DNA from 3 places in the Micromonospora sp. NPDC048894 genome. Region 2 is predicted to be linked to each of the others. Evidence: riboswitches for the same ligand, from Rfam matches in the RefSeq annotation. Region 2 holds a riboswitch; each other region holds the start of a gene.
What was found. Region 2 has a riboswitch for cobalamin ahead of AB0C22_RS07445 (ribonucleoside-diphosphate reductase subunit alpha). Riboswitches for the same ligand answer to the same signal wherever they lie in the genome.
Positions count from the first base shown of each region.

Region 1: it holds a riboswitch for cobalamin, as region 2 does, so the genes downstream of both, cobN (cobaltochelatase subunit CobN) here and AB0C22_RS07445 (ribonucleoside-diphosphate reductase subunit alpha) in region 2, are expected to answer to the same signal.
Region 3: it holds a riboswitch for cobalamin, as region 2 does, so the genes downstream of both, bluB (5,6-dimethylbenzimidazole synthase) here and AB0C22_RS07445 (ribonucleoside-diphosphate reductase subunit alpha) in region 2, are expected to answer to the same signal.

Region 1 covers NZ_JBEZFY010000010.1:192,425-201,954, reverse strand. Annotated here, with positions in the region: gene AB0C22_RS22290 (MFS transporter) at 1-152, shown strand, start outside; gene AB0C22_RS22285 (aldo/keto reductase) at 226-1,119, shown strand; gene AB0C22_RS22280 (hypothetical protein) at 1,251-1,586, shown strand; cobalamin riboswitch at 2,273-2,402, shown strand; gene cobN (cobaltochelatase subunit CobN) at 2,711-6,481, shown strand; gene AB0C22_RS22270 (VWA domain-containing protein) at 6,630-8,888, shown strand; gene cobO (cob(I)yrinic acid a,c-diamide adenosyltransferase) at 8,888-9,499, shown strand.
Region 2 covers NZ_JBEZFY010000003.1:34,474-44,003, reverse strand. Annotated here, with positions in the region: gene AB0C22_RS07460 (hypothetical protein) at 1-59, opposite strand, end outside; gene AB0C22_RS07455 (oxidoreductase) at 115-1,017, opposite strand; gene AB0C22_RS07450 (helix-turn-helix transcriptional regulator) at 1,147-2,034, shown strand; cobalamin riboswitch at 2,063-2,279, shown strand; gene AB0C22_RS07445 (ribonucleoside-diphosphate reductase subunit alpha) at 2,399-4,774, shown strand; gene AB0C22_RS07440 (ribonucleotide-diphosphate reductase subunit beta) at 4,828-5,805, shown strand; gene AB0C22_RS07435 (PIG-L family deacetylase) at 5,865-7,199, opposite strand; gene AB0C22_RS07430 (ABC-F family ATP-binding cassette domain-containing protein) at 7,305-8,936, opposite strand; gene AB0C22_RS07425 (glycoside hydrolase family 43 protein) at 9,162-9,530, opposite strand, start outside.
Region 3 covers NZ_JBEZFY010000013.1:176,260-185,789, reverse strand. Annotated here, with positions in the region: gene AB0C22_RS25175 (2Fe-2S iron-sulfur cluster-binding protein) at 1-1,047, opposite strand, end outside; gene AB0C22_RS25170 (helix-turn-helix domain-containing protein) at 1,036-1,248, shown strand; gene AB0C22_RS25165 (hypothetical protein) at 1,427-1,861, opposite strand; gene bluB (5,6-dimethylbenzimidazole synthase) at 2,301-2,924, opposite strand; cobalamin riboswitch at 2,961-3,160, opposite strand; gene AB0C22_RS25155 (kelch repeat-containing protein) at 3,168-4,229, opposite strand; gene AB0C22_RS25150 (amino acid adenylation domain-containing protein) at 5,028-9,311, shown strand; gene AB0C22_RS25145 (MFS transporter) at 9,314-9,530, shown strand, end outside.

The sequences.
Region 1 (9,530 bases), on a different contig from region 2:
TGCTGGGCCTGCTCGGTGACCACGTCGGCATCCTGCATGCCCTGCTGGTGGTGCCGGTGCTGCTGATCCCGACGCTGGCCCTGGTGCCGGCGACTCGTCCACCGGCCGGCGTCGGGCCGTCGGAACACACCGCCCCAGTACAGAAAAACTAACAGTTCCCGGCCCGCACCGGTATCGGGTGCGCGGCCGTTACGACGGGTCGTCGCCGCTGGCTAGGGTCGCCGGATGCCAACTGAGATCACCGCCGCAGCGGCGGGCCGCTGGACCCTGGGCGACCGCACCGTGCACCGGATGGGCTTCGGCTCGATGCGGCTCACCGCCCACCCCGACCGGGACCGGGCGCTGCGCGTCCTGCGCCGGGCCGTCGAACTGGGCGTCGACCACATCGACACCGCCGCGTTCTACGTCTCACCGGGCGGCACCCTGAAGGTCGGCACCGGCCCCGCCCGGTACGCCACCGAACTGATCCGTGCCGCCCTCGCCCCGTACCCGGAAGGGCTGGTCATCGCCACCAAGGTCGGCTTCCGGGCCGACCCGACGACCGGCACGCGCGAGGAGGCCAGCCCGGCGCAGCTGCGCGCCCAGGTGGAGGAGAACCTGCGTCGGCTCGGCCGCGACCACCTCGACCTGGTCAACCTGCGGATCGTCAAGCGGCCCGCGCCGGACTCCGTGGCCGAACGCTTCGGTGCGCTGGCCGAGCTGCGCGACGCCGGTCTGATCCGGCACCTGGGCCTGTCCAACGTCCGCGTCGACCACCTCGACGAGGCGCAGACCATCGCCCCGGTGGTCTGCGTGCAGAACAACTACGCCCTGGACAACCGCGGCGACCAGGACGCCATGGTCCGCGAGTGCGGTGCCCGGGGGATCGCCTACGTGCCGTTCTTCTCCCTGACCGGCGTCAACCGCGAAGGCGGGGCACGTACCGACCACGACGCGGCCGTACGCGCCGTCGCCCGCGCCCACGACGCCACCCCGCAGCAGGTACGCCTCGCCTGGACGCTGCACCAGGGCCCGCACGTGCTGGCCATCCCCGGTACCGGTGACCCGGCCCACCTCGCCGAGAACGTCGCAGCCGCCGCGCTGCGACTCACCCCCGACGAGCTGGCCGCCCTGGGCTGAACGGTCTCGGGCGTGGCGCGTACGCCCTGGGGCGTCGAGGTCTGCCCCGTCCAGCCGGTTGTCACCGGGCTCGCAGCGCCCTGCCAGGCAGGGGTGTTCCACTGGAGGGACGCCGAGGAGAGGACGGGCAGATGGGCTGGTTCAGCCGACGGACCCGGGCTGACGAGGGCATCCCGACCAAGCTCGATCGGGAGGCCACCCGGGACGACCTGACCGCGTTGGCGGACTTCGTGGCCGCCCACCGGGGGGTGGAGTTCTATCTCGAACCCGAGACGACCGCCACCGACACCACAGTGGTGGCGATCGCGCACGACGGGGAGTGGATCCGCCGCCGCACCGGCTCCCCACGTACGGCGGCGAAGCTGGCCCACCGGCACGCGGTGCCCCTCTACGAGGCGGCGAAGACCGGATACCCGGAGCGGATGCGGGCCTGGAACCGGACCCACCCCGAGCGTCGCCTCCGTTGACCCCTCAGCCGCTGCGTAGAGGGTGGCCAGGGGTCTGCGGGGTGGGTGTCTGTGGGGGCGGGCCGTGGGGTGCGGCCGTGGTGGTGGGCGCGGCCGTTGGCCGCGCCGGCGGCTGCGGGCCAGGGGTGTGTGGGTATGTCGTCGCGGGCCCTTTCGAGCTGATGACGGTGACGGATCGGTCCCCCCGGGTGGGACGGCCCGGCCCGACGCCCGTCCGGTCGGGTCGGACCGTGCCGACCCCGAGTCGTTGACGTCATCAGCTCGACAGGGTGCGAGAGAGGTGTTCCGACCGCCAGGGACGGTCGGCCCCGGGACGGTCGGCCCCGGGACGGTCGGTCCCGGGACGGTCGGTCCCGGGACGGTCGGTCCCGGGACGGTCGGTCCCGGGACGGTCGGTCCCGGGACGGTCGGTCCCGGGATGGGTGCCTCGATCGGCTCCGCACCGGCTGGTGGCGGCCGGCGGACCTCCCTCAGGCGGGTTGCGGGTCGCCTCGGAGGATCTGCGGGTGCGCCGCACGGGGCGGCTGCGGGTCGGCCGTCGGGCGGGGCCGGACCCACCCGTGGGATGCGCGGGGCGGGCGGCTGCCGGCCTCGCCACAGGGGTCGATCGGTGCCGTCGCGGGGCCGGTGGCCACCGTTGACCTCGGGGTGAGGAGTATGGCAGCATTCGCGGCCTGACGGCAGTGAAGGAAGTCGGTGCGATTCCGACGCGGTCCCGCCACTGTCACCGGGGAGCGATCCCCCCTCGTGAGTCACGACCGTGCGTGCACGGTTGGAAGGCCGGGGGTGAGCGTCGATCCGGGAGCCAGGATACTTCGGCCGTCGGAGAACCCCAGGGCGTGGACACCCGAGGAGGACCCGATGACGCACAGCGTCACTGCCGACCCCATCACGGTCGGTGATTTCTGCATCACCGTCGAGCCCGCGCCGCCGCGTGCTCCCACCTCTCCCACCGTCGCCGGCCGCCGCCGGGGCGGTCGGCCTGCCACGTACCGCTGACGGCCGGTCCGGGTACCCCGCCGCAGGCGGGTGCGTCGTACCTCCGCCGCCGCTGACCGGCGTCCCTCCCGCCCCGCTCGGCCCGGCCCTGTGGTCGAGCCGGACGTCACTCTCCGGAGCCGAACGTGCGCATCCTGCTGCTGTCCACCGCCGACACCGATCTGCTCGCCGCCCGGGCCAGCGCCGCCGACTACCGGCTCGCCAACCCCACCCGGGTCGACGTGGACGCCGTGCCGGCCCTGCTCGACGGGGTCGACCTGGCCGTCGTACGGCTGCTCGGTGGTCGGCAGGCGTGGCCGGACGGCCTCGCGGCGGTGCTCGGCTCCGGCGTCCCCACGATCGTGCTCGGCGGCGAGGCGGTGCCCGACGCGGAGCTGATGGCGGCCTCCACGGTGACCTCCGGGGTGGCCACCGAAGCCCTGTCCTACCTGGTCGAGGGGGGTGCGGCAAACCTCGCCCAGCTGGCCCGGTTCCTGTCCGACACGGTCCTGCTCACCGGTGAGGGCTTCGACCCGCCCACCCCCACCCCGCCGTACGGCATTCTCGACCGTCGACCCCCGACCGCCCCGGTCGACCCGACCGCCCCGGTCGACCCGACCGCCCCGGTCGACCCGATCGACCCGGCGGAACCGGCGGCCGGGCCGGACGGGCGGCGGGCGGACGGCGACGGGCGGCCCACGGTGGGCATCGTGTTCTACCGGGCGCACGCGCTGGCCGGCAACACCGACTTCGTGCACACCCTGGCCGACGCGGTCGACGCGGCCGGGGGGAACCCGCTGCCGATCTACTGCGGATCGCTGCGCGGGCTCACCCCCGGTGCCGGGCCGCTGGACCTCTTCGCCCGCTGCGACGCGCTCGTCGTCACCGTCCTCGCCGCCGGGGGGACGGTCGCCGCCGACGCCTCCGGTGGCGGCGACGAGGACGCCTGGGACGTCGGCGCGCTCGCCGCCCTCGACGTGCCGGTGATCCAGGCGCTCTGCCTCACCAGCACCCGGGACCAGTGGGCCGGCAGCGACGCCGGACTGTCCCCGTTGGACGCGGCGATGCAGGTGGCGATCCCCGAGTTCGACGGCCGGATCGTCACCGTGCCGTTCTCGTTCAAACGCATCGACGCCGACGGGCTGTCGGTCTACGCCGCCGACGCCGAGCGGGCCGCCCGGGTCGCCGGGATCGCCGTCCGACAGGCCCGGCTGCGGCACCTGCCCCCCGCCGACAGGCGGCTGGCGATCGTGCTCAGCTCCTACCCGACGAAGCACTCCCGGGTCGGCAACGCCGTCGGCCTGGACACCCCCGCCTCGGCGGTACGCCTGCTCGCCGCCCTCGCCGCCGCCGGATACCACCTCGGTGACGCGCCCCCGCCCACCGACGGGGACGCCCTGATCCACGCACTGATCGCCGCCGGTGGTCACGACGTCGAGTGGCTCACCCCGCAACAGTTGTCCGCCGCCGAGGCCCGGGTGCCGGGGGAGACCTACCGGCGCTGGTTCGACCAGGTGCCGGCCGACCTGCGGGACCGGATGCGGGAACACTGGGGTGAGCCACCCGGCCAGCTCTACACCGACGACGGTGACATCGTCCTGGCCGGGCTGCGGTTCGGCAACGTCACCCTGCTGATCCAGCCGCCGCGCGGCTTCGGTGAGAACCCGATCGCCATCTACCACGACCCCGACCTGCCACCCAGCCACCACTACCTCGCCGCGTACCGGTGGTTGGCCGCGCCGGTCGCCGACGGCGGGTTCGGTGCCGACGCGGTGGTGCACCTCGGCAAACACGGCACCCTGGAATGGCTGCCCGGCAAGGGCCTCGGCCTGGCCGCCGACTGCGCCCCCGACGCCGTCCTCGGCGACCTGCCGCTGGTCTACCCGTTCATCGTCAACGACCCCGGCGAGGGCACCCAGGCCAAGCGGCGGGCGCACGCCGTCGTCGTCGACCACCTGGTGCCCCCGATGGCCCGCGCCGAGACCTACGGCGACCTGGCGAAACTCGAACAACTGCTGGACGAGTACGCCACCGTGCAGGCCCTCGACCCGGCGAAGGTGCCGGTGGTCCGGGGGCAGATCTGGGAGCTGGTGCGCGTCGCCGAACTGCACCACGACCTGCACACCGAGGCGATGCCCGACGCCGACGACTTCGACGACTTCGTGCTGCACCTCGACGGTTACCTGTGCGAGGTCAAGGACGTGCAGATCCGCGACGGGCTGCACATCCTGGCCGAGGTGCCCACCGGTGAGCCCCGGGTGAACCTCGTCCTCGCCGTGCTGCGCGCCCCCCAGGTGTGGGGTGGTGCCCAGGCCCTGCCCGGCCTGCGTCAGGCCCTCGCCGCCAGCTATGACCTCGACGAGCAGGCGCTGCTCGCCGAGCCCGGGGCGCGGGTGGCGGTGCCGGCGGCGCTGACCGACGTCGTCGACGGGCCGTCGGTCACCGCCGCCGACGCGGTGGACCTGATCGAAGGGCTGGCCCGGCGGCTCGTCCTCGGCATGGAGACCCTCGGTTGGGACCCCGCCCGGGTCGACGAGGTGGTCACCGAGGTGACCGGTGGGTCCTGCCCCGACGCCGCCGAGGTGCTGCGGTTCGCCGCCCGCGAGGTGGTGCCCCGGCTGGACCGCACCACCGACGAGATCACCCACACCCTCGGCGCGCTCGACGGCCGGTTCGTGCCCCCCGGTCCGTCCGGGTCGCCCACCCGGGGGCTGGTCAACGTGCTGCCCACGGGCCGCAACTTCTACTCCGTCGACCCGAAGGCGATCCCCAGCCGCAACGCCTGGGACGTCGGGGTCGCGCTGGCCGACTCGCTACTCGCCCGCTACCTCGCCGACACCGGCGAGTACCCGCGGTCGGTCGGGCTGACCGTGTGGGGCACCAGCGCCATGCGTACCCAGGGTGACGACATCGCCGAGGTGCTGGCCCTGCTCGGCTGCCGGCCGGTGTGGGACGACCGGTCGCGGCGGGTCACCGGCGTCGAGGTGGTGCCGGTGGCGGAACTGGGCCGGCCCCGGGTCGACGTCACGGTCCGCATCTCGGGCTTCTTCCGGGACGCGTTCCCGCACGTCGTCGCCCTCCTCGACGACGCGGTACGGCTGGTCGCCGCCCTCGACGAGCCGGCCGGGGACAACTACCTGCGCGCGCACGTGGCCGCCGACCTCGCCACCCACGGCGACGAGCGGCGGGCCACCGCCCGGATCTTCGGCTCCAAGCCCGGGGCGTACGGGGCGGGGCTGCTGCCGCTGATCGACGCCCGGAACTGGCGCACCGACGCCGACCTGGCCGAGGTGTACGCCGTCTGGGGTGGCTACGCCTACGGCCGGGGCCTGGACGGGCGGGAGGCGCGGGCCGACATGGAACGGTCCTTCGCCCGGATCGCGGTGGCGGCCAAGAACCAGGACACCCGCGAGCACGACATCGTCGACTCCGACGACTATTTCCAGTACCACGGTGGGATGGTGGCGATGGTGCGGCACCTGACCGGGGCCGCCCCGGCCGCCTATGTGGGCGACTCGGCGATGCCGCACGACGTGCGCACCCGCACCCTCGGCGAGGAGACCCGGCGGGTGTTCCGGGCCCGGGTGGTCAACCCGAAGTGGATCGCCGCGATGCGCCGGCACGGCTACAAGGGCGCGTTCGAGCTGGCCGCCACCGTGGACTACCTGTTCGGCTACGACGCCACCGCCGGTGTCGTCGACGACTGGATGTACGAGCGCCTCGCCGAGGCGTACCTGTTCGACGGGGAGACCCGGGAGTTCCTGGAACGGTCCAACCCGTGGGCGCTGCGCGGCATCACCGAGCGGTTGCTGGAGGCCGCCGACCGGGGCCTGTGGGCCGCGCCGGAGCCCGCCACCCTGGACCGGCTGCGGGAGACGTACCTGGCCACCGAGGGCGACCTGGAGGAAAAGCAGTGAGCGCGAGGAGTGAGCCGGGTTTGCGAGCCCCGCAGTCGCGATCGGAGGTCAGCTCTGTGAGCGCGAGGAGTGAGCCGGGTTTGCGAGCCCCGCAGTCGCGAGCCGGAGCAGCACAGTGAGCGGGTTTCCCTTCTCGGCCGTGCTCGGGATGGACGACATGCGGTTGGCGTTGCTGCTCAACGCGGTCAGCCCGGCGATCGGCGGGGTGCTGGTGCGGGGCGAGAAGGGCACCGCCAAGTCGACCGCCGTGCGGGCACTGGCCGCGCTGCTCCCGCCGGTGGACCGGGTCGCCGGGTGCCGGTTCGGCTGCGACCCGGCCGCCCCGGATCCGACCTGCCCGGACGGTCCGCACCCGGGCGTCGCCGGGCACGAGGACCCGACCGCCGCGTCGGTCGAGCGCCGTCCGGCCCGGCTGGTGGAGTTGCCGGTCGGTGCCGCCGAGGACCGGGTGGTCGGCTCGTTGGACCTGGAGAAGGCCCTCGCCGAGGGGGTACGCGCCTTCGAGCCGGGCCTGCTCGCCGCCGCCCACCGGGGGGTGCTCTATGTCGACGAGGTGAACCTGCTCCACGACCACCTGGTCGACCTGCTGCTGGACGCCGCCGCGATGGGCCGTTGCCACGTCGAGCGGGAGGGTGTCTCGGTCAGCCACGCCGCCCGGTTCCTGCTGGTGGGCACGATGAACCCGGAGGAGGGTGAGCTGCGTCCGCAGTTGCTCGACCGGTTCGGGCTGACCGTCGAGGTGGCGGCCAGCCGGGACCCGGTCGTCCGGGTGGAGGTGGTGCGCCGCCGGCTCGCCGCCGACGCCGACCCGGCCGGGTTCGCCGCCCGCTGGGCCGCCGCCGACGCCGAGGTGGCCGCCCGGGTGGCTGCCGCCCGGGGGCGGCTCGACGCGGTGCTGCTGCCTGACGCCGCGTTGCGGCAGATCGCCGAGGTCTGCGCCGCGTTCGACGTGGACGGGATGCGCGCCGACATCGTCACCGCCCGGACCGCCGTGGCACACGCCGCCTGGCAGGGGCGGGACCGGGTGACCGCCGACGACGTGCGGGTCGCCGCCCGGTTGGCCCTGCCGCACCGGCGTCGTCGTGACCCGTTCGACACCCCCGGCCTGGACGAGAAACGCCTCGACGAGGCGTTGCAGCGGGCCCGCGACGAGCACCCCGACGACGATCCGCCGGATACCGGCCCGGCCGGTCCGGGTGACCCCGGCGGCCCGGACGGCGGTGGGCCGGGCGGCCCTTCGACGGGTGGCCCCGGCGGCGGGTCCGGTCCACAGCCACCCGACGACGCCGGTGGGCCGCAGGACGCCACCGGTGGGCCGCAGGACGCTGGTGGTCCGCTGGGCCACGACGACCACCCGCGCGCCCGGACCGGTCCGGCCTCCCCACAGTCCGGGGACGACCGGTGGCCGGACCGCATCGACGACGGCGGACCGGACGGCGACGACGGGCCGGACACCGGACACCGCGCCGACGGCCGGTCGGGACGCCCCGACGACGGGTCCGCCGAGCACACCGGTGCCCGTCCGGGGCGACCAGGCCAGGGCGGCACCGCGAACCCGGGTGACCCGGCGGGCGCCGGCTCGGTGGCCGTACCGCAGCGGGGGTTGACGGCCCGGTTGTTCACCGCACCGGGGGTGGGTGACGGGGTGCCCGGCCGGCGGTCGCGGGCCCGGACCGGGCGCGGGCGGACCACCGGCGCGCGGGTGCCCGCCGGCCGACCGGCCACGGTGCACCTGCCGGCGACCCTGCGTGCCGCCGCCCCGCACCAGGCCCGGCGGGGCCGGTGCGGCGGGCGGTTGCTGCTGCGCCCCGACGACCTGCGGGAGGCGGTCCGGGAGGGCCGCGAGGGCAACCTGGTGCTGTTCGTGGTCGACGCCAGCGGGTCGATGGGCGCGCGGCAGCGGATGTCGGCGGTCAAGGGTGCGGTGCTGGCCCTGCTCACCGACGCCTACCAGCGTCGGGACACGGTGGCGGTGGTCGCCTTCCGGGGTTCCGGGGCGCAGGTGCTGCTGCCGGCCACCTCGTCGGTGCTGGCCGCGTCGGCGCGGCTGGCCGAGCTGCCCACCGGGGGGCGTACCCCGTTGGCGGAGGGATTGCTCGCCGCCGCCGACCTGCTGCGGGTGCAGCGGCTGCGGGACCCGCGCCGGCGTCCGCTGGTGCTGGTCGTCACCGACGGCCGGGCCACCGCCGGGCACCGGCCGCTGGACCGGTCGGCGCGCGCGGCGGCGGTGCTCGCCGCCACCGGCGCACCCTGCGTCGTGGTGGACTGTGAGTCCGGCCCGGTCCGGTTGCACCTGGCCCGCCGGCTGGCCGACCAGCTCGGCGCGGCCCACCACCGCCTGGACACGGTCACCGCCGACCCGCTGGCCGGGCTCGCCACCGTCGGAGCGAATCGGAGCGTGCGCTGATGCCGCAGGGAAAGCCGGAACACGTCCCCGCCGACGGGTTGACCACCCGGCAGCGGCGGCACCGTCCGCTGACCATCGTGCACACCGGGCAGATGAAGGGGAAGTCCACCGCCGCGTTCGGCCTGGCACTGCGGGCCTGGACCGCCGGGCTGCCGATCGGGGTGTTCCAGTTCGTCAAGAGCGCCAAGTGGCGGGTGGGTGAGGAGAACGCCTTCCGGGCCCTCGGCCAGGTGCACGCCGACACCGGGCAGGGCGCCCCGGTGGCCTGGCACAAGATGGGCGAGGGCTGGTCGTGGATCCAGCGCGGCGGCGAGGCCGACCACGCCGCCGACGCCCTGGAGGGCTGGCGGCAGATCCAGCGTGACCTGGCCGCGCAGCGCTACGGCCTGTACGTCCTGGACGAGTTCACCTACCCGATGAAGTGGGGTTGGGTGGACGTCGACGAGGTGGTCGACACCCTCACCCACCGGCCCGGCTTCCAACACGTGGTGATCACCGGCCGGGACGCCGACCCGCGCCTGGTCGAGGCGGCCGACCTGGTCGCCGAGCTGACCAAGGTCAAGCACCCGATGGACGCCGGTCAGAAGGGCCAGAAGGGCATCGAGTGGTGACCGGACCGACCCGCCGCACCGACCAGCGCCG
Region 2 (9,530 bases):
ACCGGATCCTCCTGGACCTGCCGGCCCCCGCCGCCCAGCACCCGCCCGAGCCATCCCATGTCGCCTCGTCTCCGCCACCGTCACCGACCGCAGCCATGCTAGTGCGACCCTGCGTCAGAGATAGCTCACGCCGGTCAGTTCCTCGGCCGCCGTCCACAGCCGCCGGCCGACAGCGGGATCGGTGGCCTCCGGGCTGGCCCGCACCTCGGTGACCGGACCCCAGGTCTGGAAGAGCCGGGCCGGGCCGAAGAACTGGCCGCCCCGGACCGCCGGGTCGGTGGCGGCGCGCAGCTGGGGCAGCGCACCCCACTCCACCGGCTGGGTGGCCAGCAGGCCGAGCCAGGCGACCACCCGGCCACGCCGGCCCCGGTGGGCCATGGCCCGGGGGGTCAGGTTGGTGCGGGTGACACCGGGATGGGCCAGCACGCTGAGCACCGGTGCTCCGGCGGCGCGCAGCCGCCGGTCCAGCTCGACGCCGAAGACGGTGGTGGCGAGCTTGGACCGGCCGTACGCGGCGGCGCCCCGGTAGCCGCGCTCGCCCATCAGGTCGGCGAAGTCCAGGTGTGCGTTGCGGTGGGTGATCGAGCTGAGGTGGACCACCCGGGCCGCCCGCGCGGCGGCCAGGTTGTCCAGCAGCAGACCGGTCAGCGCGAAGTGGCCCAGCAGGTTGGTGGCGAGGTGCAGCTCGTGGCCGTCGGCACTGGTGCGGCGCGGGCCGAGCAGCACCGCACCGGCGTTGTTGACCAGCAGGTCGATCCTCGGATGGGCGGCGGCCAGTCCCGCCGCGAACGCCCGGACCGAGGCGAGGGAGGCGAGGTCCAGCTCACGTACCTCGACGTTCCCGCCGATGCGCCTGCCGGCCTGCCGGCCGGCGGCGGTGTCGCGGACGGCGAGCACGACGTGCGCACCACGGTGGGCCAGCGCGGTGGCGGTGACCAGGCCGAGGCCCGAGTTCGCGCCGGTCACCACGGCGGTACGGCCGTGCTGGTCGGGGATGTGGTCGGCGGTCCAGGTCATCTGCTGCTCCTGAGCGGTCGGGGTGGGGGACGCCGACGTTAGGGGCCGCCCGGCCGGGCTCGGTCGTCCCCGGTCGCCTAGGTCCCGCAGTCCTACCCACCCCGGTCCGGGCCGCGTCACACTGGCCCCATGACCCATCCGTACGCCCGCGAACTCGGTGACTTCCTGCGCGCCCGACGCGGCCGGCTGCACCCCCGCGACGTCGGCCTGGAGCCGGGCGGGCGACGCCGGGTCACCGGGCTGCGCCGCGAGGAGCTGGCGCTGCTGGCCGGGTTGAGCACCGACTACTACCAGCGGATGGAGCAGGGCCGGGAGGTCCGCCCGTCCGACCACGTGCTGGACGCGCTCGCCGCCGCGCTCGCCCTCGACGACGAGGAACGCCGGCACCTGTTCACCCTGGCCCGCGCCGCCCGCCGGCCGGTACCGGCCCGGGTGGACCACGGCCCGGAGCGGGTGCCGGAGAGCACCCGACGGCTGCTGCGGGTGCTGGACACCCCGGCGGTGGTGCTCGGCCGCCACCTGGACCTGCTCGCCTGGAACCGGTGGGCGGTGGCGCTGCTCGGCGATCCGGCGGACCTCCCGCCGGGCCGGCTCAACATGCTGCTGCTGATGTTCGACGAGGCGGCGTCCCCGGTGCGGCGCTGCGCGTCCTGGGAGCAGCAGGCACTGGACTACATCGGCATGATGCGTGCCGCCGTCGCCACCGACCCCACCCATCCCCGGGCCACCGCGATCGTCGGTGAGCTGAGCATCCGCAGCGCCGAGTTCCGGCGGCTGTGGTCGCGGCACGACGTGCGCGGGTCGGTCAGCGGCACCAAGACCTTCCAGGTCCCCGGGGTCGGTGACATCGTCCTGGACTGGGACACCTACCCGCTGCCCGGCAACCCCGGCCCGGTCCTGCTGGTCTTCACCGCCGAGCCCGGCAGCGCCGACGCGGACGCCCTGCGGCTGCTGGCGTCACTGCGGGCCACCGACCGGTCGGAGGAGAGTTATCTGACACGCCGACGCGACATCTAGTGTTGCCTCTCCCCCATCCACGCCATATATGGTGTGCCACGCAGCTGGTTCGACCGGGCCCGGTGGTCCGGTCGAGGCAACAGGGAACCCGGTGGAAATCCGGGACTGCCCCGCAGCGGTAAGTGGGAACGACCGCCGTCATCGAGCACTGGACCGCCAGGTCTGGGAAGCGACGGCCAGTAGGCGACCGGCGACCCCGGTCACGCCCGCGAGTCCGAAGACCTGCCAGTGCGCCGTGCGCTGCTGCGCGCGGCGGTCGGAGGTCGCGCGGGACGACCGACGCCAGCACCCGGGCCGGCCGTCGTGCCGTGCCCGTTGGCGTTCTCCCGCGTCCGATGGCCATCGGTGACAGCGAGGAGAGGTCATGACGAACGTAGCGGAGCGCCCACCGTCCGAGGTCGACGGCGCGGAGTCACGCCGGCCGGCGATGCGGGTACGCAAGCGCGACGGCGACACCGAGCCGGTCGACGTCAACCGGATCGTCACGGCCGTCGCCCGGTGGGCCACCGACCTGGACGAGGTCGATCCGCTGCGGGTGGCCACCAGGACGATCAGCGGCCTCTACGACGGGGCGACCACGGCCGAGCTGGACAAGCTGTCGATCCAGACGGCGGCGGAGCTGATCGGCACGGAGCCGCAGTACTCCCGGCTGGCGGCCCGGCTGCTGGCCGCGTACGTGGACGAGGAGGTCCGCGGGCAGGCGGTGGAGAGCTTCAGCCAGTCCATCCGGTACGCCCACGGCCTCGGCCTGATCGCCGACGACACGGCGGCATTCGTGGCCCGGCATGCCCGGCAGCTCGACGACGCCGTCGACCCGGCCGGTGACCTGCGGTTCGAGTATTTCGGGCTGCGTACGGTGGCCGACCGCTACCTGCTGCGGCACCCGCAGTCGCGGCTGGTGGTGGAGACCCCGCAGTTCTGGCTGCTGCGGGTGGCCTGCGGGCTGTCCACCACGCCCGACGAGGCGGTCGGGTTCTACCGGCTGATGTCGTCGCTTGCCTACCTGCCGAGCTCCCCGACGTTGTTCAACTCGGGCACCCGGCACACCCAGATGTCGTCGTGTTTCCTGGTCGACTCGCCGCGCGACGAGCTGGACTCGATCTACGAGCGCTACCACCAGGTGGCGAAGCTGTCGAAGTTCTCCGGCGGCATCGGCATCTCCTTCACGCGGGTGCGGGGCCGGGGCGCGCTGATCCGGGGCACCAACGGCCGGTCCAACGGGATCGTGCCGTTCCTGAAGACCCTCGACGCCGGGGTGGCGGCGGTCAACCAGGGCGGCCGGCGCAAGGGCGCCGCCTGCGTCTACCTGGAACCCTGGCACCCGGACGTCGAGGAGTTCCTGGAGTTGCGGGACAACACCGGTGAGGAGGCCCGGCGTACCCACAATCTCAACCTGGCCAACTGGATCCCCGACGAGTTCATGCGCCGGGTCGAGGCCGACGGCGACTGGTCGCTGATCGACCCGTCGGACGCCCCCGAGCTGCCCGACCTGTACGGCGAGGACTTCGACGCCGCGTACCGGGTCGCGGAGAAGAAGGCGGTCCGCACGGTGAAGGCCCGGGACCTGTACGGGCGGATGATGCGCACCCTGGCGCAGACCGGCAACGGGTGGATGACGTTCAAGGACCCGTCGAACCGGCTGTCCAACCAGACCGGCGTGCCGGGCAACACGATCCACCTGTCCAACCTGTGCACCGAGATCCTGGAGGTCAACAGCGACACCGAGACGGCGGTGTGCAACCTCGGCTCGGTCAACCTCGGCGCGCACCTCACCGGCGACGGCGTCGACTGGGACAAGCTGCGCGCAACGGTCCGGACGGCGGTGGTGTTCCTGGACCGGGTGATCGACATCAACTACTACCCGGCCGAGCAGGCGGCGGCGTCGAACCCGCGCTGGCGGCCCGTCGGGCTGGGGCTGATGGGTTTGCAGGACGCGTTGTTCGCGCTGCGGCTGCCGTTCGACTCGGCCGGGGCCCGGGAGTTGTCCACCCGGGTCCAGGAGGAGATCTTCCTGACCGCCCTGGAGACCTCGGCCGGCCTGGCCGAACGGTTCGGCGCGCACCCGGCGTACCCGCAGACCAGGGCGGCCCGGGGTGACCTGCACCCGGACCTGTGGGGGGTCGAGCCCACCCAGGCCGCGCGGTGGGCGGCGCTGCGCACCCGGATCGCGGCGCACGGCCTGCGCAACTCGCTGCTCGTGGCGATCGCCCCGACCGCCACGATCGCGTCGATCGCCGGCTGTTACGAGTGCATCGAGCCGCAGGTGTCCAACCTGTTCAAGCGGGAGACCATGTCCGGGGAGTTCCTCCAGATCAACACCTATCTGGTACGCGAGCTGAAGGCGCGCGGCCTGTGGACGTCGGAGATCCGCGACCAGATCAAGCGGGCCGAGGGTTCGGTGCAGGGCATCGTCGACCTGCCCGTCGAGGTGCGGGAGTTGTTCCGGACCGCGTGGGAGCTGCCGCAGCGGGCGCTGATCGACCTGGCCGCCGCGCGGGCGCCGTACATCGACCAGTCGCAGTCGCTGAACCTGTTCCTCAGCGCGCCGACCATCGGCAAGTTGTCCTCGATGTACCTGTACGCCTGGAAGTCCGGGCTGAAGACCACCTACTACCTGCGGTCGCGTCCGGCGACCCGGATCCAGCAGGCCACCGTCACCGTCGCCCCGGTCGTGGCGGCCGACGCCGAGGCGTTGGCCTGTTCCCTGGAGAACCCCGAGAGCTGCGAGGCGTGCCAGTGACCACCGTCGACGAACCCCGCACCGCCGGGCGGCAGCTGCTGCTCGACCCCGGCATGGACCTCACCCTGCGGCCGATGCGCTACCCGCACTTCTTCGACCGGTTCAAAGACGCCATCCGCAACACCTGGACGGTGGAGGAGGTCGACCTGCACTCCGACCTGGCCGACCTGGAGCGGCTGTCCCCGGCCGAGCGGCACCTGGTGTCCCGGTTGGTGGCGTTCTTCGCCACCGGTGACACGATCGTCGCCAACAACCTGGTGCTCAACCTCTACCAGCACGTCAACTCTCCCGAAGGCCGGCTCTACCTGTCCCGGCAGCTGTTCGAGGAAGCCGTGCACGTGCAGTTCTACCTGAACCTGCTCGACACGTACGTCCCCGACGAGCAGGAGCGGTTCGCCGCGTTCGCCGCGATCGAGAACATCCCGTCGATCCGGCGCAAGGCCGAGTTCTGCTTCCGCTGGATCGACTCGGTCTTCGAGCTGCGGGAGCTGCGTACCCGGGCGGACCGGCGGGCGTTCCTGCTCAACCTGATCTGCTTCGCCGCCTGCATCGAGGGGCTGTTCTTCTACGGCGCGTTCGCCTACGTCTACTTCCTGCGGTCCCGGGGTCTGCTCAACGGGTTGGCGTCGGGCACCAACTGGGTGTTCCGCGACGAGTCGATGCACATGGCGTTCGCCTTCGACGTGGTGGAGACCGCCCGGCGGGAGGAGCCGGACCTGTTCGACGCCGACCTGGAACGGCAGGTCACCGAGATGCTCGCCGAGGCCGTCGAGTGTGAGGTGCAGTTCGCCGAGGACCTGCTCGACCAGGGCGTGTCGGGGCTGTCGCTCGCGGACATGCGGGCCTATCTGGAGCATGTGGCCGACCGGCGGCTCACCCAGCTCGGCATCGCGCCGCGCTACGGCGCGCAGAACCCGTTCGCGTTCATGGACCTGCAGGACGTGCAGGAGCTGTCGAACTTCTTCGAGCGACGGGTGTCGGCGTACCAGGTGGGGGTCAGCGGCAGCGTCACCTTCGACGACGACTTCTGACGCGCCGTACGGTGGCCCGGTCCGGTGGGGTGTCCGACCCCACCGGACCGGGTCGCCGTTCACGGGCCGGCGTTGCCGAACACCTCGATCTCGGCGAGGCCGACGTTGACGGTGCCGCCGCCGACCCCGGTGACGGTGAGCTTGACGCTGGTCACCGTCTTCGCCGCCGGGAGGATGACCTCCGTCGGGCCGCCGCCGTTGTCCAGGGCGCCGACGGCCGTGGAGGTGCCGTCGCTGAACAGCAGGGTGCCGCCGGTGATCTGGTCGTTGGGGTTGGGTCGGTCGTAGAGGACGACCCGGCGGACGGTGCGCGGGCCCGGCCAGCTCAGGGTGAGCTGGGTGCCGACGCCCCCGTAGACGGTCGCCCACTCCCGGGTCTGGTCGTCGGGCCAGCCGGCGATCACCCCGTCGACGGCCTTGGCCGCCGTCTGCCCGCTGCTGGTGTCCTGGCTGGTCGCGGTGACGGTGGCCGTCCGGGCCAGGTTGGGGCCGAGGACCTTGTACTGCCGCTGGAGGAAGGCCGGGTAGTCGTAGCCGGCGCAGGTGGGCAGGCTGGTGCAGGCCCCGTCGTCGTACTGGCCGTAGGCGAAGAAGGCGGCGGACTTGCCGGCGACGTCGGTCGACCCCAGGTTCGCCGGATAGTTCTTGATCTTGTAGTCGTGGTAGCCGGTGAACGTGGGCGAACCGACGTACGCCTGCTCGGCGGCCTGGGCGAAGTAGGCCGCGCCGTGGTGGTCGCTGTGGTCACCGTCGCCGAACCCGCCCGCGTGGTCCTGGGTGTTGACGGCGGTCGGCTGGTAGGCGGTCATCAGCCCGGCCAGGGCGCTGATCAGGCCGGAGCGGGTGTAGCTGGACGCGCCGGCACCCAGCGACGTGATCGTGGAGATGTCGTTGAGCCAGAGCTTCTGCAGGCTCTGCGAGCCGGTGTTCGGATGCCCCGTGCCGCCGGGGTAGCCGTCCGGCAGCCGCAGGAAGGCCAGCGACACGGTGGGCTTGCCGGTGAGCGTGAAGACCGGGATCGGATGCCCGCTGATGCCGGCGTCCGCCTGGGTCCAGGTGTTGGCGACCCCGGTCATCTGGGCGTAGGCCGTCTTGGCCCCGGTCTCCCGGCCGCCCCAGTAGGTGCTGTCCCGGCCGGCGTCGCCCGCCGTGACGAAGACCGTCCGGACACAGCGGTTGGCCTGCACGTCGTGCAGCAGGTCCGGGCTGAGGAAGAGCAGGTCGTCGTCCTGGTGGGCGACCACGTTCATGATCGCTCCCGCCGGACAGCCCGGCCCGGCCTGGGCCGCCGGCGGGCCGGCCAGGGCCGCCGCCACGCAGGCGGCCACCACCGGAACGGCCAACGACCACCGGGCCGGACGACTGCGAACTGTTCGCATGACAAGGTGACGCACGGTTACCTCCCCGTAGCAGTAGCAGTGCGCCCTCTTTTTACCATGGACGAACGTCTATTTTTGCCCTGTCGCGACGGCTCCCCTGCCTCGGGCCTCCGGGCCGGGTCAGCGCGGCGGCCCGGTCTCGGTGAGCCGGCCGTCGGCCAGCCGGAGCCACCGGTCCACGGCGATCCCGGCCAGGAACCGGTCGTCGTGACTGACCACCACGAAGGCCCCCCGGTACGCCAGCAGCGCGCTCTCCAACTGCGCCACGCTGACCAGATCCAGGTTGTTGGTGGGCTCGTCGAGCAGCAGCAGGTGCGGTGCCGGCTCGGCGGACAGCAGGCAGGCCAGGGTGGCGCGGAGCAGCTCACCGCCGGAGAGCACGCCGGCCGACAGGTGGACACGGGCACCCCGGAACAGGAACCGGGCCAGCAGGTTCATCCGCTCCGCCTCGGTCCTCGACGGCGCGAACCCGGCGAGGTTCTCCGCGACCGTACGGGCCGGGTCGAGCAGGTCGAGGCGCTGCGACAGGTACGCCACCCGCCCCGACGCCCGCGCGACGGTGCCCGCGTCCGGCTCCTGCCGACCACCGACCAGCCGCAGCAGCGTCGACTTGCCCGCACCGTTGGGCCCGGTCAGGGCGATCCGTTCGGGCCCCCGGACAGTCAGGTCGACCCCGTCACCGGCGAAGACCGGCCGACCCGCGTAGCCGACCCGCATCGCGTGGCCGGCGAAGACCGTGCGCCCGGCGGGCACCGTGGTGTCGGGCAGGTCCAGGACGAGCTGGTCGTCGCGGCGGGCCGCCCCGCCCGCCTGGTCCAGCCGGTTCTGGGCGTCGGCGACCCGGGCGGTGTGCACGTCGTCGGCCCGGCCCGCCGACACCTGGGCGTCGCGCTTGAGGTTGCCGGCGACGATCCGGGGCAGCCCCGCGTCGGACAGGTTCCGGGCGGCGGTCGACGCCCGGCGGGCCGCCCGCTCCCGGGCCTGCTGGAGTTCCCGTTTCTGCCGCTTCACGTCCTGCTCGGCCTGGCGCACCTGCCGCTCGGCGACCTCCCGCTCGGCCCGTACCGTCTGTTCATAGTGGGTGAATTTGCCGCCGTACCAGCGGATGTCGCCGTGGTCGAGGGCGGCGATGCGGTCCATCTCGTCCAGCAGCGCCCGATCGTGGCTGACCACGAGCAGCGCGCCCGGCCAGGACCGCAGCACGGCGAGCAACCGGGCCCGCGCCGGCCGGTCGAGGTTGTTGGTGGGCTCGTCGAGCAGCAGCACGTCGGGGCGTCTGAGCAGCTCGGCGGCGAGGCCGAGGGAGACCACCTGGCCACCGCTGAGGGTGCCGAGCCGGCGGTCCAGCGTCACCCCGGTCAGGCCGAGCCGGTCGAGGGCCACGCGGGTGCGGTCCTCGACGTCCCAGTCGTCGCCGACGGTGGCGAAGTGCTCCTCGGTGGCGTCACCGGCCTCGATGGCGTGCAGCGCGGCGACGACGCGGTCGACCCCGAGCACCTCGGCGACGGTCTGTCGCGTCGCGAAGGGCAGGTGCTGCGGCAGGTGGCCCAGCACCCCCTCGACGGTGACGCTACCCGCGGTGGGACGCAGTTCGCCGGCGATGAGCCGCAGCAGGGTGGACTTGCCTGCGCCGTTCGCCGCGACCAGGCCGGTACGGCCGCCGGGCAGGGAGAACGACAGGTCCTCGACGACCGGGGTGTCGTCCGGCCAGGAGAAGGACAGGTGGGAGCAGACGACGAAACTGTCGGACATGGTGAACCTCGGAGGCAGGTGGTCCGGGCGCGCGGGCGCTGCCCGGGGTGAACAGGGCAGGACGACAGGGGCGACGCGACGGGGCGGTCATCCGCCGTCGGTCACCGCGACCGGGTGTTCACCCGGAGATGTCGTCGTCACCTGCCACGATCTGCTCCCTGTCCTGGTCGACGGGACCAGGATAACCCGGTCGGCCCGGCACCGGTGCACGCCGGACGTGGGTGGCTAGCGCGGCTCGTAGTCGAACCAGTCGAAGGCGACGGTGCCCCGGGCGGCGTACATGCCGATCACCCGCCCGGTGAAGCCGCCGGCGACCTCGGTGGACAGGTACCGGCCGTCGAGTTCGGCCAGCACCTCGAAGGCCCCGTTTGGCTGCTCGACGCCGAGCCGGAGCAGGTCGGGTTCCTTGGCGGGGTGCCAGTCGCCGGGCGACGGGGCGAGCACCTCGATCCGCAGCCGGACCGGGCCGGCCCCGACCGGGCGGGTGGCGAGCGTCGACCGCACCGACCCGATCCGCGCCACGACCCGTACCTCACCGCCGCCCGCCTCGATGTCGTAGTGGTGCCGCTCGTCGAGGCGTACCACCAGACCGCC
Region 3 (9,530 bases), on a different contig from region 2:
CTCCCGGCGCATCTCCACGATGCGCACCTCCCGCAGCGGACTTCCGGCCCGGTCGCCGTCGGTCCGTCGCCCGTCCGCGATGTCGGCGTAGCCCTCCTTACGCAGCGCGGAGCGGTAGGCGCGGCGCATCACCACCCGCAGCGCCCGCGACAGCCCCGGGATCGCGCCGATGACCCTGAACAGTGCCGCAGGCGGCCCGCCCGGCGCGTCCGCCGAGTTCGTGGCGAGGTGCTCCAACGCGATCATGGTGAGATCCGGCGCGGCACTGCGGTCGAGGTGTGCGCCGGGATGCCACAGCCGGGCCCGGGCCACCGCGTCGTTGCCGGTCACCTCGGCGTGTTCGACGTCGATGACGAGCGCCGCGTGCGGTGCCAGCCCGCGCAGCGCGAGGGTCCGTAGCAGTGCCGGGTCGTCGGTTACCACGCCGCGCCCGCGTACGTGCAGCACCCCGCTGCGGCCGGGCACGAGCGCGGCGAAGGCGAGCCGCTCATCCTGCAGCAGGTTGTGTAGCGTGTCGGCGCGTTTGTTGCCCCTGCGGTCCGGGAGCACGAGCGTCCGACCGTCGAGGATCCGGACCACCGTTCCCCGGTCGCCTCGGGGACTGGTGTCGCTGCCACCCTCGGTGTCCCAGCTCGACAGTGCGAGGAACGGCGCTGCGGCGAGGAACTCGGCCACACCGGGTGCCCCCAGCGGCTCGTCGAGGGCGATCTGCGGGGCCGACGCGGTCTGCTGGGTGGGTGGCTGCCACAGGCCGGACCGGAGGATGGCCTGCGCGCAGTGGACCCACGCCTGCCTGATCACCACCGTGGTCCGTGCTCGCCGCTGGGAGGTGACCGTGCCGTTGACACGCAGGACCTCGCCGACTCCAGGCAGCAGGAAGAACATCGACGTCGGCCCGGGGGAGGCGTCGGCCTCGGGGAGGGCGAACGAGATCCGCGTGGGGGACTGGACGTGGGCGAACCCGGCGACGCCACCGACGAACGTCGTCCGGCTCGTGCCGCGCTGCGCCGCCGCATGCCGGGTGTGTCCCAGAAGATGCTCACCCACACCCTGCGTCAACTCGAAGGCGCCGGCCTCGCCCGCCGCTGGGTGGAACCCACGAGTCCGCCCGCCGTGCACTACTCGTTGACAGCGCTCGGCGACACGCTCGTCGGTCCGTTGCGCGAGCTCAAACGCTGGGCCGAGCTGAACATGGGTGCGATCGATGCGCTGCGTACGGCTGCGGTCAAGGCCCGTCACGACCAGTAGGCAAGGAGGGCGGGCGGATCCTGTCACGGGGTGATGGTCGAGACCCGCGTACTCCCGACAGGTCGACGCCAGGCCGGCACCTCGACGGATGGAAGCCAGCACCACCCCGGTCCTTCCGTCGTTTCCGGGTGGGCCGCCTGCCCGGTCATCCCGGCACACCCTGCTGCTCCCGCTCCCGTCAGCCGCCCGGGCAGCGGTTGTCGCCGCCGCTGAGTTCCACGCAGTGCCCTGGCGGGCCGGGCGTCGTGTCTGCCGGCACCGGAGTGAGACCCCGCCCGACGGATGCGGCGAACGGTAGGGCGGGCACGGCGATCACGACGGTCAGCACCAGGAAGACGATCGCGGTTCGGACCAGCCGCAGCCGGTACGCGACGAGCGCGATGACTGCCGGGCCGGCGATCGCCACCAACGCGGCGACCAGCAGGGCCAGGCTCGCCTGGCGTCCGAGGCCCACCAGCTCGTCGGGCCGGCCGTCGTAGTTGGCGTTCCACTGCGCCAAGCCGATGCTCAGCCACCACACGGCTGCCGCGATCAGCCCGCCGATCCAGACCAGGACCAGGAGCCCCACGATCGGGCCACCCCACCGACGTGCACCGGCCGCCTCAGAAGTCACGCGGTCCAGTGTGGACGGTCCGACCCGACCAGGCATGAGTCGGCGTACTCAGCGCGCTCGTCGAGGCTGTGTTCGTCGGCCCGGGGGACATCCGACCGCAGTCAGGCGGGCGCTCGGGGCTGGTTTCTCCGTGAGCTGCCATCGGTCGCCGTGACCCGCGGCGACAACGACCGCCTCGCGTCACCGGTGAACCCCGAAGCGAAGTCCGGCGGGGAAGGCCGCCGGTGCAGCGGCGGTGCCGTGCCGGTCGTCGGTGACAATGAAGTCAACCTGTCTCGGGCAGGATTCAGGATGGCTGATTACTACCCTGTGCAGATCCAATGGCTGTCCCATCGCTGTCAAAATCCATCAGTGGGCACTCAGGAAGTCGGCGGGGGATCGACCGAAAACAGTGTTGCAGCGACGAGGCGCGCTGTCATCCACAATGGAAAATGGGGATTCAGCTGTGCAACCAACGGTCGTGGTGGATCGCCTCGGCGAGAGGTCGGCGTCGACGCCACCCGTGCCGTTCCAGGTCGGGCACGGACTCCAGGTGGGTGACCGGCCCGACGCAGAGCCAGGCCACCGGCCGGATGCCGGCCGGTGCGCCCAGCAGCCCGGCCAGGAACGACTCCCGGTAGAAGGAGACCCACCCGACGCCCAGCCCTTCGGCGGTGGCGGCGAGCCAGAGATTCTGGATGGCCAGGCAGACCGAGTAGAGACCGGCGTCGGCGATGGCGTGCCGCCCGAGCACGGCCGGGCCCCCACGCTGCGGGTCGTACGTGACGACGACCGACAGCGTCGACTCCAACACCCCGTCGATCTTGATGCCCGCGAACCGTTCGGCCGCCGCGCCGTCCAGGGTGGCGGCGAACGTCGCCCGCTCGGCCTGCACGTGCCGGTGGAACCGACGACGGATGGCAGGGTCCCGGACCAGGACGAAGTCCCACGGCTGTGAGTAACCGACGCTGGGTACGGCGTGCGCGGCGTCCAGGATCCGGTGCAGGGCGCCGTCCGGCACCGGTTCCCCGGTGAACTGGGCCCGGACGTCCCGGCGGCGGTGGATGGCGTCGTAGAGTTCCACAGGCAGGCTCCCGCTGCGCTCGGCCCACCCCGGACGGGCGGGCGGTCGACGCGAGGCCGGTCTTCGGACTCCCGGATCGACGCCAACCCGTCCGCCTTCCCAGCCGTACGGCCAGTGGCTGCGCTCCTCGCGCCTGGACGGTCGCTCCCCGGTCACCGCGGCGGGCCCGTGCCGGAATCACACCGGCTTCCCGATTCTCCCCGCACCCGCGGGGCACCTCGCACGATCATGCCGCCGCCGATGCTAACCCGTGCCGGTGACGCAGGCCGGCCACGCCCCCGGCGGGCGGCGGGCGGTCACCCGCGCGGACTCCACCCCGGCGGTGTGCCCGCCGATCGCGAAGATCCTCCTGCCGCTGGTGACCGCCGCGCCTTCACGATGGGCGGTGGTGGTGCCGGTGACCGTCGCCCAGGTGCCGGTGTCGGGTGAGTACGCGTCCACCCGGGTGGTGTCCACGCAGTCGACAGGTCTTCCCGAAGGGTCGGTGACCAGTTCACAGCCACCTGTCGCATAGATCCGGCCGTCCGGGCCGGTCGTGGCGTCGACCAGACACCGCCGGCTGGGAAGCGGCGCGAGAGTCGCCCAGGTGTCGGTGGTGGGCGAGTACGCCTCGACGACGTCGAGGACGTTCAGGACGCCGTCCCCGCAGCCGCCGATCGCGTAGATCCGCCCGTCTGGTCCGCCGGTCACCCCCATCTCGTAGCGCGGCGTGGGCATCGACGCCGCGGTGGTCCACCGGTCCACCGTCGGCTCGTAGACCTCCAGGGTGGACAGCGAGCCGCGACGGTCCCCGCCGACGGCGTAGACCCGGCCGTCGGTGCCGGCCGTCGCGGCGAGCAGTTGCCGTCCGCTGGGCATCGACGCGACGGGCACCCAGTGGTCGTCGCCCGGCGTCAGGGCGAGCACGGAGCTGAGGAAAGCTCCCTCGGCACCGGGAGAGCTGCCACCGATCGCGTAGACGCGCCCGTCCCCGCCGGTGGCCGCCGCATGGCGGTACCGGGGCCGGGGCAGCGACGGACCGGCCCTCCACCGCCGCGTCCGAGGCGTGTAGACCTCCACCACCGTGGTGACCGAAGCCGCGTCGGCACCCCCGATCGCGAAGATCGACCCGTCCGGCGCCGTGGCCGCCGCCAGCGCGAAGCGGGAACTCGACAGCGCGTCGTCGGCCCGCCAACGGAGGGCGGGTCGGTCGCCCCTGGCGGCGGCACCGGCGACGGGTGCCGGCAGTTGGGCCACCGCGACGGCAATGGCGAGGAACAGTGTCCTCCATGGTGCGGCGCGGCCGAGAATGCGAATTGTCGTCACGACTGGGATGCTCCCTTCGCGCTGGGTCGACGGGCGTTTCCGCTGATCGGCAGGCTAGCAGTCCGGCGTACGCGGCAGCCGCGAAGGACCTGCCAATTTCCCCCGAGGGTGAAAATGGTGTCGTGGCTGAATGTGTGTTCGCTCGGGAAGCTGTCGCCGGTCACCACTTGGGGTCGTGTCCGCACGATGCGGAAGGGAATTCTCCTCACGTGCGCCGTGGGTGGTGCCGGCGTCGGGCGGGGAACGCGACGCCGTGATTGCCGGCTGCCGCCCGTGGTGAGGGGGTCGGCACCCGCGGGACGGTCCGGCCACCACGCCGGACGGCGCGTCGGCGTGACGTTGCGGGGCTGTCCGGTCGGCCAGGTCCGCCCCCGTTCCCCGGCGGGATCCTGGTGGTGCACCGCCCTCCGGGCGTCCGCCACGCGCAGTGACCGCCGACTGCGCCGAAACCGGGACGGTTCACCATGATGGACAGCGCTACGGACACCTGACCATGAGCCATACGGACCAGCTCAAATCAGCCGCAACCCCGCCGGCGAACTCCCGGCCGGCCATCAATACGTATTGACGCACCCCATCGTTAATGTTACCGTCAGTCATACTCTGGTCGCTAGCTGTGGCAATGGATCGAAGCAATATCCGGCACCGACCGATGATGCTGTCCAAATTGATTCACCGTAGGTCACCCCGTGGCGAAACAGCGCCGGGTTCGCTCCCGGGCACTGACATCTCTGTGATTACGCGACACGAGTTTGCGCTTTTTCGACAGATTGCGGGTGTCTGTAGGAAGGAGAGGTAGTGACCGAGGCCCTGGTGAATTCGGCACACGCGACGGATTCGGCTGAACTGCCACTGTCGTTCGCCCAGGAACAGTTGTGGTTCCTCGACCAACTCGCCCCCGGCACACCGACGTACAACGTCGCCGTGCTGTACCGGATCGACGGCGACCTGGATCACTCGGCACTACAGACCGCGATGACCCGGGTCGTCGCGAACCACGACATCCTCCGCGCGCGCTTCGACGCGCACGACGGCGTTCCCTACCAGGTCATCGCAGCTCCTCCGGAGCAGGCGCTCGTGATCGACGACTCCACCGCAGCGGGGGAACTCCGGGAGACACGTGCCCTCGACGCGGCCACCACGCTGGCACGGACACCGTTCGACCTGGCCGTGGGCCCGCTCTACAGGTTCCGCCTGTTCCGCGTCGCAACGGAACGACACCTGTTGTCCATCGTCATTCACCACATCGTGTGTGACGGCTGGTCCATCAACCTGATCAGTGACGAGATCCGCAGGTCGTACGCGGCGATCCGGCAGGGTCACGAACTCCCGGCCGGCCGGGCCGCCACCGACTACGCCGATTTCGTCAAGGCCCAGCGGGCCGCCTTCGAAGACGGCACCTTCGAAGCGCAGCTCACCTACTGGAAGTCCCAACTGTCGGGCCTGCCGGCGTTGAACCTGCCGGCTGACCACCCGCGACCGCCGTACACCGTCCACCGCGGCGAACACCTCAGCCGGGTCTTTCCGGCATCGATCGGTGCCACCGCGCGCCGCCTCGCCCGGTCGCAGAAGGTCTCACTGTCGATGCTCCTGACCGCGGCCCTCGGGGTGGTCCTGTCCCGTTACACCGGTGAGGAGGACCTCGCCGTCGGCACCACCGCACTCGGTCGGTCCGATCCCGACCTGGAACAGGTCGTCGGCATCTTCGTCAACGCGGTGGTGCTGCGGCTGGACCTGTCCGGAAAGCCCACCTTCGCCGAGCTGCTCGATCGGGTCAAGGACACCTCCCTGCGGGCCTACGAGCTTCAGGACGTGCCGTTCGAGCGGGTGGTCGACCGCCTTGCCGTCCCCCGCGACCCCAGCCGCAATCCGTTGTTCGACGTCCTTCTCCAGGTGCTCAACGAGGAGACCGGCAGCGGCTCCCTCGACCTGCCCGGAGCCACCATCAGTGTGGTCGACCAGCAGACGATGCACTCCCGGTTCGACCTGTCGCTGACCTTCGCCGAGTCGGCGACCGAGCTGAGGGTGTCGGCGGAGTATTCGACGGAGCTGTTCGCCCGGTGGCGCATCGACCAACTGCTCACCCACATCGAGCGCGTCCTGACCGGTGCGGCCGCCGACCCCGGCATCAGGGTGTCCGAGATCGACCTGCTGTCCGCCGACGACCGGGCCGAGTTGATGCGGCTGGGTCGCGGTCCGGACGACGCCGTCCGCTCCGATCCCGTGCACGTCCTCGTCGCGGAACGGGCCGCAGCGGCACCCGACTCCGTCGCGGCGGTCTTCGAGGGCGTCGAGCTGACCTACGGGGAACTGGACCGACGTGCCGCCGTCCTCGCCGCCCACCTGAGGCACCGGTGCGGGGTCAGACACGAAGAGCTGGTGGGGGTCGCGATGGATCGCGGCCTGGACGTCCTCGTGGCGTTCCTCGGTGTCGCCAAGGCGGGCGCCGCGTACGTGATCCTCGACATCGACCACCCGGTCGGCCGCCTGGAGTTCATTCTCGACGACACCGACGCACACGTGGTGCTGACCACGAGCGACCTGCTCGCCAGCCTTCCCGAGCCCCGGTCGCGTCGTTACCTGTGCCTGGACCGCGACTGGCCGGACATCGAGTCCGCCGGGGCCGGGGGAGCAGGCGACCCGCTCGACGAGGTGAGCACCGGGGACTCGTTGGTCAGCGTGATCTACACCTCCGGTTCGACGGGCCGCCCCAAGGGGGTGCTGACCGAGCACCGGGCGTTGGTGTCCTACCTGGTCCCGTTCGCCGAGACCTTCAAGTTCGGCCCCGGCGACCGGATCCTGCAGTTCGCGTCACTCGCTTTCGACCTGTGTCAGGCAGAGGTCTACGCCGCGCTCATCAGCGGCGCCACGCTGGTGTGTGCACGCCGGGAGACCCTGCACTCGACGGAGTCGCTGTCCGCGCTGATCCGCGACGAGCGCATCACCTTCGTCGGCGCACCTCCGACGCTGCTGGCGCTGCTCGACGACGGCCCGTACCCGCACCTGCGCCACGTGTTCACCGGAGGTGAGGCGTGCCCGGCCGAGCTGGCCAACCGGTGGAACGTCGCGGGTCGGACGTTCGTCAACGGCTACGGCCCCACCGAGGCGGCGATCGGCGTGACGCTGCACGTCGTACCCCGCGGGGAATACCGGACCTCGCCGCCCATCGGCGGGCCCATCACCCGACGTCGCTTCTACGTCGTCGACGAGCAGTTGGCGCTGGTGCCGGTCGGGGTGCCGGGTGAACTGCTGATCGGTGGCGACGAGGGGCTGGCCCGCGGCTACCTCAACCGCCCCGACCTGCACAGCGAGAAGTTCATCCCGGACCCGTTCCGGTCCACCGGACGGGTGTACCGCACCGGCGACCTCGTCCGCTGGAACCGCGAGGGCCACCTGGAGTTCCTGGGCCGGATCGACACGCAGATCAAGCTGCGGGGCCTACGGATCGAGGTCGAGGAGATCGAAGCGGTGCTGCGTACCCATCCCGCGGTCGACACGGCGGCGGTGAAGCTGGCCGAGGACGCGCGGGGCCAGCAGATCCTCGCCGGCTACGTGACCCTGACCGGGTCGACGGAACCATCGGTCGCCGAGTTGCGCCGGCACGCCGCCCAGTTTCTGCCGTCATACATGGTCCCGCAGGCCTGGCGGGTGCTGGAGAGCCTGCCGATGTCGCTCAGCGGCAAGCTCAACCGGAGGGCACTGCCCGCACCGGCGGCGTACGTCCAGGCCGACCGGGAGGTCGTCGCGCTGGCCACCCCGACCGAACGGCAGGTCGCCGCCGTCTTCGCCGACGTCCTCGGCATGGCCGCCTGGCGACTCAGCGCCGACGACGACTTCTTCGAACTGGGTGGCAACTCGTTGCAGGCGATGCGGGTCATCAGCCGGGTCAACCAGGCGTTCAGCGCGAAACTCGGCGTCCGGACCCTGTACGGCTCGCCCAACCTGCGCGACTTCGCCCAGCAGGTGCACCTCCAGGCCGTCGCACCACCGGCCGCCGATCCGGCCGCCGAACCGCCCCACCAGCAGGCGGGCCCGCCCGCCGATGCGCTGAGCCTGGCGCAGACGATCGCGCTGGCCATGACCGACGTCCTGGTGTCACCGGCCACCCCGGCCGCCGTCACCGACAACCTGTTCGCACTCGGCGCCGACGAGGAGCACGCGGCGAAGCTGCTCCAGCTGATCGAGCAACGCCTGGGCACCCGGATCACGGCCCGGGACCTCTACACGCCCGTCGTCCTCGCCGCAGCGGTGCAGGCGCGACGGGCCGCCGACCAGCAGGCCGACACCTGGTCACCGCTGGTGACCCTGGCCGCCGCACCCAACGACGGCACGTACCCGCCGCTGTTCTGCGTCCCCGGCGCGTCCGGCTCCCCGTCCATCTTCGCCGGAGTCGCCCGCCGGCTGAGCCCGGAACGGACGATCATCGGTCTCGAAGCGCCGGGGCTGGAGCCGGGTCAGCACGCGCTGCCCGACGTGGTGGCGTTGGCCGGCCGTTTCGTAGCGGCGATCCGGGAACGGCAGCCGACGGGCCCCTACCATCTGCTCGGCTGGTCGATGGGTGGGTTGGTCGCGTTCGAGATGGCGCGGCAGCTCACGGAGGCCGGTGCGCCGGTGCCGTTCCTGACCGTCGTCGACACCCCGCTGCCGGACCCGTCCCGGACGCCCGACGACCGGCGCACCGTCGAACAGTTCGTCGCCGACATCGCGGCCGAGGCCGGTCGGGACGCCCCCGAACTTCCCCCGGGCTACCAGGGCCTTCCCGATCAGTTCGACGCGCTGTACGCGTTCCTGCGGGACACGGTGCTACCGGCGGAGATCGGGCCGGATCAACTCGGTTGCCGCCTGTCCGTCTACCGGGCCAGCGTGCGGGCCACCTTCCGCTACCGGCCCACCTGGACCTACCCCGGCCGGCTTTCCGTGCTCAGGACCCCGGGGGCGGTACCGGCCGGGCAGTGGGCCCCGCTGGCGGCCACGGTACGCGAGTACCGCGCCCCCGGCGCGCACCATTCGATGTGGTCCGGCGAGCACCGCCCCGTACTCGCGGCGGTCATCGACACCCTCCTCGCCGCAGCGGGAGAGTGAGGGTGTTCCAGCGACTGCCAGTGCGTGAGCGGCGGAGCAGAACGGGCCTGTGGTGGCAGAACCGGGACTTCCGCCTGTTCTGGATAGGCGAGACGGTGTCGATGTTCGGGACCCAGGTCACCGCACTCGCGTTGCCGCTGACGGCGATTCTCGTGCTCGACAGCAGTACCGAGCAGGTGGGTCTGCTGCGGATGGCCCAGCTCCTGCCGTACCTGCTGC